Regions from separate parts of the Marinobacter qingdaonensis genome, predicted to be linked through region 1. Evidence: predicted binding sites of a transcription regulator. Region 1 holds the regulator's gene; the other holds the start of a gene.
What was found. Region 1 encodes sigma-54, which starts transcription at its own class of promoters, with help from an activator protein. Its sites were predicted from a motif close to ANTGGCATNNANNTTGCTNT; they were not measured.

Region 1 (4,611 bases):
ATTATGATACCGTTCGCCGGGTGGTCACCGCCCAGGGCGGCGACACCACCGGTTCCGGCAGTGGCCGGGTCGAAATGGTGATTCAGCCACGCAGTACCAGGAGCAGACAGGGATCCGATGGCAGTTCTGAGAGCCAGTAACCTGGCAAAAAGCTACAAGCACAAAAAGGTCGTGATCGACGTGTCGCTCGAAATTCGCAGCGGCGAAATCGTCGGACTTTTGGGTCCCAACGGGGCGGGCAAGACCACCTGTTTCTACATGATCGTGGGACTGGTCCCCGCTGACCGGGGCCGGATCACCATCGATAGCCAGGACATCACCCCCCTGCCCATGCATGGCCGGGCCCGCAAGGGTATCGGCTACCTGCCCCAGGAAGCTTCCGTGTTCCGCAAGCTGACCGTGCGCGACAACATCATGGCGATCCTGGAAACCCGAAAAGGCATGAGCCGGCAGGACCGGGTGCACAAACTGGAAGAGCTGCTGGAAGAATTCCACATTACCCACATTCGCGACAGTGTCGGCATGGCGCTGTCGGGCGGGGAACGGCGACGGGTGGAAATTGCCCGGGCCCTGGCCATGGAACCGGCATTCATCCTGCTGGACGAGCCCTTCGCCGGCGTTGACCCGATCTCGGTCAGTGACATCAAGCACATCATTCGACACCTGCGCGACAAGGGTATCGGCGTGCTGATCACCGACCACAACGTGCGCGAGACCCTGGATATTTGCGAAACGGCCTACATCGTCTCGGGCGGGCACATCATTGCGTCCGGCAACTCCGAGACCATCCTGGCCAACCAGCAGGTAAAAGAGGTGTACCTGGGCAGCGAATTCCGGCTGTGAGACCGATTGTCCGATTGTGTTGATGTTGCCGAGCAAGTAAACTCGGCAAAGAACTTGCTAGGCTTTTTATCTGTAACGGCAAGTAACGGGCATACAACGATTTTTTGAGTTTACCGCGATGCAGAGCGCTGATGAGTGACGGATTCTGAACCATGGTTATGAAAGCCTCATTACAGTTAAAGCTGGGTCAAAGCCTGACCATGACGCCCCAGCTGCAACAGGCGATCCGGCTACTACAGCTATCCACACTCGACCTCCAGCAGGAAATCCAGCAGGCGCTGGAATCCAACCCAATGCTGGAAACCTCGGAAGACGACGACCAGTCGGATTCGGACGCCTCCGCCAACGACAGCAACAGCGAGCAGGACAGCTCGACGTCGGACACCGGCACCGAGACCGCCGCCGACACCAGTTCCGACTGGGACGAATCGGAGAACGGACCGGACTGGAGTTCGGAGAATGACATCCCGGACAACATCCCCGACGACCTTCCGGTCGACACGGCCTGGGACGACATCTACCAGTCCGCGCCGGCACCGGCCGCGCGCAACGACGACGAGAACGACCACGACTTCGAAACCCGCAACTCACCCACCGAGACCCTGCAGGACCACCTGGAGTGGCAGTTGAACCTGACGCCCCTGAGCGAGCGGGACCAGGCCATCGCCCACGCCCTGATGGACGCCGTGGACGATCGTGGCTACCTGACCAGCGCCCTGGAAGACATCCACGCCGGGCTGGTGGACGACAGCGAAGAGGATCCGCTGGAGCTGGACGAGGTGGAAGCGGTGCTGCATCGGCTGCAGCACTTCGACCCACCCGGTGTCTTCGCCCGGGACCTGCAGGAATGCCTGCTGATCCAGCTCAATCAACTGCCGCCGGAGACCCCCTGGCTGGCCCAGGCCCGCCTCGTGATCACCCACTACATCAACCTGCTGGGCAACCGGGATTACGCCCAGTTGCTGCGCCGCAGTCGCCTCAAGGAGGATCAGCTGCGGGAGGTCCTGACCCTGATCACCGGACTGAATCCGCGCCCGGGCGACGTCATTGACCGGGCCGAACCGGACTATGTGATCCCCGATGTCATGGTGCGCAAGCACAACGGCCGGTGGCGGGTGGAGCTCAATCCGGAAATTGCCCCGCGCATTCGCGTCAATGCCAGCTATGCTTCTCTTATAAGGCGTGCGGACAGCAGTGCAGACAACACCTACATGCGGGACCAACTGCAGGAAGCGAAATGGTTCATCAAGAGCCTGCAGAGCCGGAACGAGACGCTCCTGAAAGTTGCCACCCGCATCGTTGAGCATCAGCAGGGATTTCTGGATCATGGCGAGGAAGCCATGAAGCCCCTGATTTTGTCGGACATTGCCCAGGCGGTTGAGATGCACGAATCGACGATTTCCCGGGTCACCACCCAGAAATACATGCACACGCCGCGGGGCATCTTCGAGCTCAAGTACTTTTTCTCCAGCCATGTCAGTACCGACGAAGGTGGGGAATGTTCTTCGACCGCCATCCGTGCAATGATCAAGAAACTGATTGCAGCGGAAACCCCGAAAAAGCCATTGAGCGACAGTAAAATTGCCGCCATGCTAGGGGACCAGGGAATCAAGGTGGCGCGACGGACCGTCGCCAAGTACCGGGAAGCGATGCATATTCCACCGTCCAACGAAAGAAAAAGACTGGTCTAGGACCGCCCTGCACTTTGGGGTCCTGGATCTGAACTTTGCCGGCGCGTGGTGCGCCGGCCCTCAGACCGGCCCACTGGGACCGGCACGATGACAACAGGAGACGCCTATGCAACTCAACATTTCAGGCCACCACGTAGAACTGACTCCCGCACTGAAGGATTACGTCTCGGATAAATTTGAGAAACTGGAGCGTCACTTCGACCACATCAGCAACTGCCAGGTAACCCTCCAGGTGCAGAAGGTGCGTCAGATGGCGGAAGCAACGCTGCACGTGGTTGGTGGTGAGATTCACGCAAAGGCAGAAAACGAGGACATGTACGCGGCCATTGACGGGCTGATTGACAAGCTGGACCGCCAGATCCTCAAGCACAAGGAAAAGAATGTAGACCGGATGCACGGCAACGGCGGCCGCTAGCCGACCGAGTTCGTGCATGTCATCTCATCGCGCTGCGGCAAGGTCGACCTGCCGCAGCCTTTTTTTTAACGGAACTGCAGTCGATTCATGAGCGACACATCCCTGACCATAGACAACATCCTGGCACCGGAGCTGAGCCTCTGCCGGGTCCCGGCTTCCAGCAAGAAACGGGTTCTGGAGTCCATCGCCGAGCGTATCCATGAGCACGACGGTGCGCTCAGCGAATCCCAGATTTTCAACAACCTGATCGCGAGGGAGCGCCTGGGAAGCACTGGTATCGGCCAGGGCATTGCCATTCCGCACTGTCGCCTGGAAGGTCTGGAGCACGTCGTTGGCGTGTTGATGACGCTGGAAGAGAGCATCGAGTTTGACGCCATCGACAATCAGCCGGTGGACCTGGTCTTTGCCCTGGTGGTGCCCAAGGAAGCCACCAGCGAGCACCTGGAACTGCTCAGCCAGCTGGCGGAAAAGTTCAACGACCGCACCTTCTGCGATCGCCTCCGGCAATGCGACGACGCCAACACCCTGTATCAGCGCATGACCGCGGCAAGCGAGTAACCCGATTCAGACTGGAGACCGAGCGTTCATGAAACTGATCATCGTAAGTGGCCGATCCGGTTCCGGAAAGAGTACTGCCCTTCACGTTCTTGAGGACCTCGGTTACTACTGCATCGACAATCTGCCGATCGGCCTGCTGTTTCCCCTCACCCGGGAAGCGGCGGAGCAGAGCTCGCCCGGCCGCCTGAAAAAGATGGCGGTCAGCATCGACGCCCGCAACCTGTCCGGCGAACTGGCCAACTTCGAGGACATCTATGGCCAGTTGCAGCAAACCGGCGTGTCCATTGAGGTGATCTTCCTCGACGCCGACGAGCAGTCCCTACTCCAGCGTTTCCACGCCACCCGCCGCAAGCACCCGCTCAGTGATGACAAGACCTCACTGCGCGAGGCCATCAGCAACGAGAAGAAACTGCTGGAGCCCCTGTCCAAGCTGTCCGACCTGCACGTCAACACCACCGGCATGTCCATGTACGAGCTTCGGGACATGGTCAAGCAGCGGGTGGTCGGCCGGAAGGATCAGGAGCTGGCCTTGCTGTTCCAGTCTTTCGGTTTCAAGCACGGCGTGCCCCTGGACTCGGATTACGTCTTCGACGTGCGCTGCCTGCCCAACCCTTACTGGGACAACAGCCTGCGGAAGTTCGTCGGTACCGATCAGCCGGTCATCGACTTCCTGGAAAAGGAACCCGCCAGCCGGCAGATGATCGACGACCTGATCGCGTTCCTGGAGAACTGGCTGCCCTCGTTCGCCGCCAGCAACCGCAGCTACATGACCATCTCAATCGGCTGCACCGGCGGCCAGCACCGCTCGGTCTACGTCAGCGAGCAGCTGTGCGCCCATTTCCGGAAGAACTACAGCAACGTTCAGGTTCGCCACACGGAATTGCCGCACCTGCAGACCCGGGGAGAGATCTGAGTCCGTCATGATTCGCCGCCCCATCACCATCATCAACAAGCTGGGCCTGCACGCCCGGGCCACTGCCAAGCTGGTGGCCACCGCCTCCGAGTTCGACAGCAGCGTTCGCATCAGCGGCAAAGGCCGGGAAGTGGATGCCAAGAACATCATGCAGGTCATGATGCTGGCAGCCAGCCAGGGCACCGACGTGG
Region 2 (4,611 bases), 930 kb from region 1:
GATTTTGGCGCCATCGATCTTCAGGCGGTTCTTGTCGTCATGGTGGACCGCGTCATCGGACACGTACACGCCTTTGATTCGGCCAAACACCAGGCTTTGCGGTGCCGCGCCAATTTCCTTGATGTCATACAGCTCGCACGCCAGTGCCACGTGACAGTCCTTCAGCCGCGGCAGCCGGGACCCTTCCAGCTCGGTGAGCTCCAGGCCCAGGTTGGCCAGCTCGGATTCACCGTGGGGCAGCGTGCGCGAGGTTTCGGTCATGGCGCCGGCCAGCTCGCGGTGGGCGATGTGGACCACGAAATCCCGGCGCTCCTCGATATTGACCCGGGTGTCCTTGAAGGCGTTATCCGTGGGCTTGCGGCCGACCGAGAACATCAGCAAAGGCGGGTTGCTGGTGATGGGTGTGAAAAACGAAAACGGCGCCAGGTTGTAGTCACCCTGGGGATTCTCGCTCAGCACCCAGGCCACCGGCCTGGGGATCACCGTCTGGGTCAGGGTGTGGTAGGCATCCGTGGGGTTCATCCCCTCGAAATCGATAAACATGCGTGCTCCCCTTCGAGGCTGCGGAATCGGTTATTTCTTTCGATAGATTATACCGGGGTGGCATTGCACCATCTCGTACAGGTGCGGCAGGCCATTCAGGGATTCGGAGGCACCCAGAATGAGGTAGCCGCCCGGATTGAGGGTGGCGTGGATGCGGGTCAGTATGTCTTTCTTGAGATCGGCGGAAAAATAGATCAGCACGTTGCGGCACATGACGATGTCGAACTTGCCCAGGATGAACCGGTCCAGCAGGTTCAACTCTTTGAAGTCCACCATGCTTTTCAGTTGCGGCCGGATCTGCCAGCCGCCGTTCAGCGAGGGCGTGAAGAACTGCTTCTGCCGTTCGGGCGACAGTCCCCGGCCGATGGCAATCATCTCGTACTCGCCCCGGCGCGCCACCTCCAGCACACTCTTGGAGATATCGGTTGCGGTGATCCGGACGTCCCTGAGCTTGCCCGGCCGCTGGCGCCGGAACTCCTCCAGGATCATGCCCACGGAATAAGGCTCCTGCCCCGTCGAGCAGGCCGCCGACCAGATACGCAGCGGCTGCACACTCTTGCGCTCCGCAAACTCGGGCAACAGCTTGTCCTGAAGAATGCGAAACGGGTGATTGTCCCGGAACCAAAGAGTCTCGTTAGTGGTCATGGCGTCAATGACCACCTCCCGCAGGCTGCCCCTGCCCGGACGCTTCAGGCGTTCGAGCAGGTCGCCGAGGGTATTGAGTTCGTTGTCTTCGAGAATCCGACGAAGGCGGCTTTTGACCAGATACTGTTTGTTTTCACCCAGCAAAATACCACACGCATCCTGCAGGAATGTTTTGAAGGCGTCGTATTCCTGTGGGGTTATTTCCGCTTTCATTGCATCTCAGTGTTGAGTGGATCAATGGGCAGTGGTATCACCCCTGGTCGATAATTTCCATTACCCGCTCGGCCAATTCGTCCGGACTGAACTTGGCCATGAAGTCGTCGGCGCCCACTTTCTGCACCATCGCGCGGTTGAACACCCCGCTCAGGGAGGTGTGCAGCATGATGAACATCTCGCTCAGTGCCGGGTCTTCCTTGCAACGGGTAACCAGAGTGTAGCCGTCCATTTCCGGCATCTCGACATCGGAGATGATCAGCGCGAGATGATCCCGAGCCTTGGAGCCATCCCGGGTAATGTCTTTCAGGTACTCGTACGCCTGCTTGCCGTCGTTCTTGGTGACCACCTCCATGCCGATTGCGGTCAGGCAGCGTTCGATCTGGCGCCGGGCCACCGAGGAATCATCCACCACCAGGATCGGCAAATGCCCGGGAACCCGATCCGCGCTCTTGCTCAGGACCGCTTCGGTGACGTCTTCCTTGAGCGGAGAAACCTCGGACAGCACCTTCTCCACGTCGATGATCTCCACCAGCTTGTCGTCGATTTTAGTGACGGCCGTGAGATAGACATCCTTACCGGCTCCCTTCGGCGGCGGCAGGATGTCCTCCCAGTTCATGTTCATGATGCGATCGACCCCGGCCACCAGGAACCCCTGGGTCTTCCGGTTGTACTCGGTGATGATCACGAAGCTGGTGGCCAGGTCCTCCTGGGGAATGCCAGGCAGGCCAATGGACATGCTCAGATCAATGATCGGAATGGTCTCACCCCGGATATGCGCCACACCCCGCACCACGGAGCGGCTGTTGGGGATGGAGGACAGCTTCGGGCATTGAAGCACTTCCTTCACCTTGAACACGTTGATGCCGTACATCTGCCGCCCGCGCAGGCGGAACATCAGCAGCTCAAGCCGGTTTTTTCCGACCAACTGAGTCCGTTGGTTAACGCTATCCAATACCCCTGCCATCAAAGTCTCCCCCGGCCTGCCGGCCACGCACCGGCATGCATCTTGCTTTTATCTATCGTACAAATCACGAGCTGACGAAAAACCGTCGGGTCCGTTAGCCACACAGCGTGTAACGGCCACCTGCCCCGAATCCTTAGCGTTTTTCGGGTGTTTTCGCGGGTCATTGACAGCATAGGACAAAGTGACACGTATGCGCACCACCATTTTTGCCTTTGCGCTCCTGATGTTGGGGCTCGGCAACGCGGCGCTCGCCAAAACCAGCGCCGAGGACATCGAGCAGGCCGCCCATCGTTTTCTGGAGGCCTTTGCCGATGAACAGTCGGAGCGCGGCTACACGGTGACCTTTGAGACCGGCACCATCGACAGCCGACTGGCCCTGGCGTCCTGCCAGGCGCCACTGGCCGTGGAATTTACTGGCGACCCCTGGCGCAGCGCCCAGCCATCACTGCAGGTCGCCTGCGAGGGCGAACGGCCCTGGCGCATGTTCGTTACCGCCTCGGTTGCCATTGAGGGGCCGGCGTTGGTGGCCGCCCGCCCGTTGGCCCGGGGCGAGCGCGTCACCTTAGACATGCTGACGACCCAATCCGTGCAGGTTAACGCCAGCCGAAGGGGAGTGATGCGGGACGCCGGCAAGGTACAGGGTATGGAAGTGCGACGCCCGGTGAACTCGGGTTCGGTCATCACTCCGGACCTGCTGGCGGCGCCGGACGCCGTGGAACGGGGCGATCATGTTATCATCGTGGCCCGGCGCGGCGCGTTCGCGGTGACTTCCCGGGGCAAGGCACTGGCCAGCGCCTCCGTGGGCGAGCAGGTACTGGTGGAAAATTTGAGATCGGCACGCACCGTCCGCGCCAATGTGGTTGGCCCCGGGCGGGTCGAGATCCCCATGTAGGCCGCTTCGCCGGCAAGCCGATGCCCAGCGGCAAGGTCTTGCCGCCCTCGGCTCCAGGGCACCGCCCACATGGAGAAAAGGTAATAAATCCCCGAAAAAAATCGCTAAAGCTTTGGCCACGTCGGCCGTTACACAGATACACACTCGAGTTAGTCATGCCCAGGAATGACGCCACAGGCAAGCAGGTAACGATATGTCAGTTGACTTAAATGGAATTGGCCCAGGCCAGGTCAACACCCAGAGAACCACGGCCGACAAGGGTTCCGGCACCCAGAACAGCCAGCCGGCATCCGCTGAACAGGCGAAATCTTCAGCCCAGTCCGCACGCGGCGACAGTGTCAGCCTGAGCAACCAGGCCAAGAACCTGAAACAGCTGGAACAGAAGCTGGGCGACTACCCGGAGATGGACGACGATCGCATCGCCGAGATTCGCTCCGCCCTGGAGAACGGCACCTACAAGATCGACGCCGAGAAGCTGGCCCAGAAAATGCTTGAGATGGATGAAAGCATATTCGGGTGAGTGAATTATGGCCGTTAACGACGATCTGAAGAACCTTCTGACTCAGGACCTCCAGCAATTGCGGGAACTGACGGATGTGTTGGAGCAGGAGAAAGCCTGCCTGTCCGCCTCCGATGTTCGGGCGTTGCAGGATTTGACCTCGGAAAAGAACCGTATTCTCAGCGATGTGCGGGAACGCGCCAAGCAGAAAATCCATTGCCTGGTGGCCATGGGTTACAAGCCGGACCACGGCGAGCCCTCGCGCTTCATCCAGAGTGCCGGCATGAGTGATCTGTTTGACCTCTGGAAGCAGGCCGACGCCGCCATGCGCCACTGCCAGGGCCTCAATGAGCACAATGGCCGCGTGGTCGGCCACCTCCAGAAGCGTCTGGGGCGCCTGACCGACATCTTCCGTGGCGCCACTGGCCAGCAAAAGCTCTACGGTCAGAAGGGCCAGCACACCTCGGTATCCAGCCGGACCATGCTCGCCAGCGCCTGATCGTGCGATCCGTCTGCGTAACAAAAAACGCCCGGTTTCCCGGGCGTTTTTTTATGCGCTGATGATCAACGGGTGTAGATCGTCATCTGGGAGCCGGGCGCGAACCGGATGTCCTGGATGCTGACATTGCCCATGGACGGCCCCCGGCTTCCGCTCACCCGGATGTTGTTCATCTGGATCTCCTCGATCCGCTCCGGAAACGCCAGGGTCAGGGCACCGTCGTCACGCAGGGAATAGCGCTCTTCACCCTCCCGGTAGTGCACGCCGGCAATGGAAAAATCCGAGTCCAGGAAATTCAGGACCGGGACAAACACATTGGCGGTGAGTTTGATCCCCTCCACTACATCCACCTC

Region 2: the regulator sigma-54 is predicted to act here: its motif matches at 2,398-2,417, upstream of flgA (flagellar basal body P-ring formation chaperone FlgA).

Annotation. Positions count from the first base shown of each region.
Region 1 covers NZ_JAYDCJ010000003.1:1,885,158-1,889,768, reverse strand. Annotated here, with positions in the region: gene lptA (lipopolysaccharide transport periplasmic protein LptA) at 1-140, shown strand, start outside; gene lptB (LPS export ABC transporter ATP-binding protein) at 118-843, shown strand; gene U5822_RS11895 (RNA polymerase factor sigma-54) at 1,002-2,534, shown strand; gene hpf (ribosome hibernation promoting factor) at 2,641-2,949, shown strand; gene ptsN (PTS IIA-like nitrogen regulatory protein PtsN) at 3,037-3,507, shown strand; gene rapZ (RNase adapter RapZ) at 3,536-4,420, shown strand; gene U5822_RS11875 (HPr family phosphocarrier protein) at 4,428-4,611, shown strand, end outside.
Region 2 covers NZ_JAYDCJ010000003.1:2,817,638-2,822,248, forward strand. Annotated here, with positions in the region: gene U5822_RS16150 (flavin reductase family protein) at 1-543, opposite strand, end outside; gene U5822_RS16155 (CheR family methyltransferase) at 574-1,401, opposite strand; gene U5822_RS16160 (chemotaxis protein CheV) at 1,439-2,368, opposite strand; gene flgA (flagellar basal body P-ring formation chaperone FlgA) at 2,559-3,260, shown strand; gene flgM (flagellar biosynthesis anti-sigma factor FlgM) at 3,454-3,780, shown strand; gene U5822_RS16175 (flagella synthesis protein FlgN) at 3,788-4,258, shown strand; gene U5822_RS16180 (cyclic di-GMP-binding domain-containing protein, MshE-related) at 4,324-4,611, opposite strand, start outside.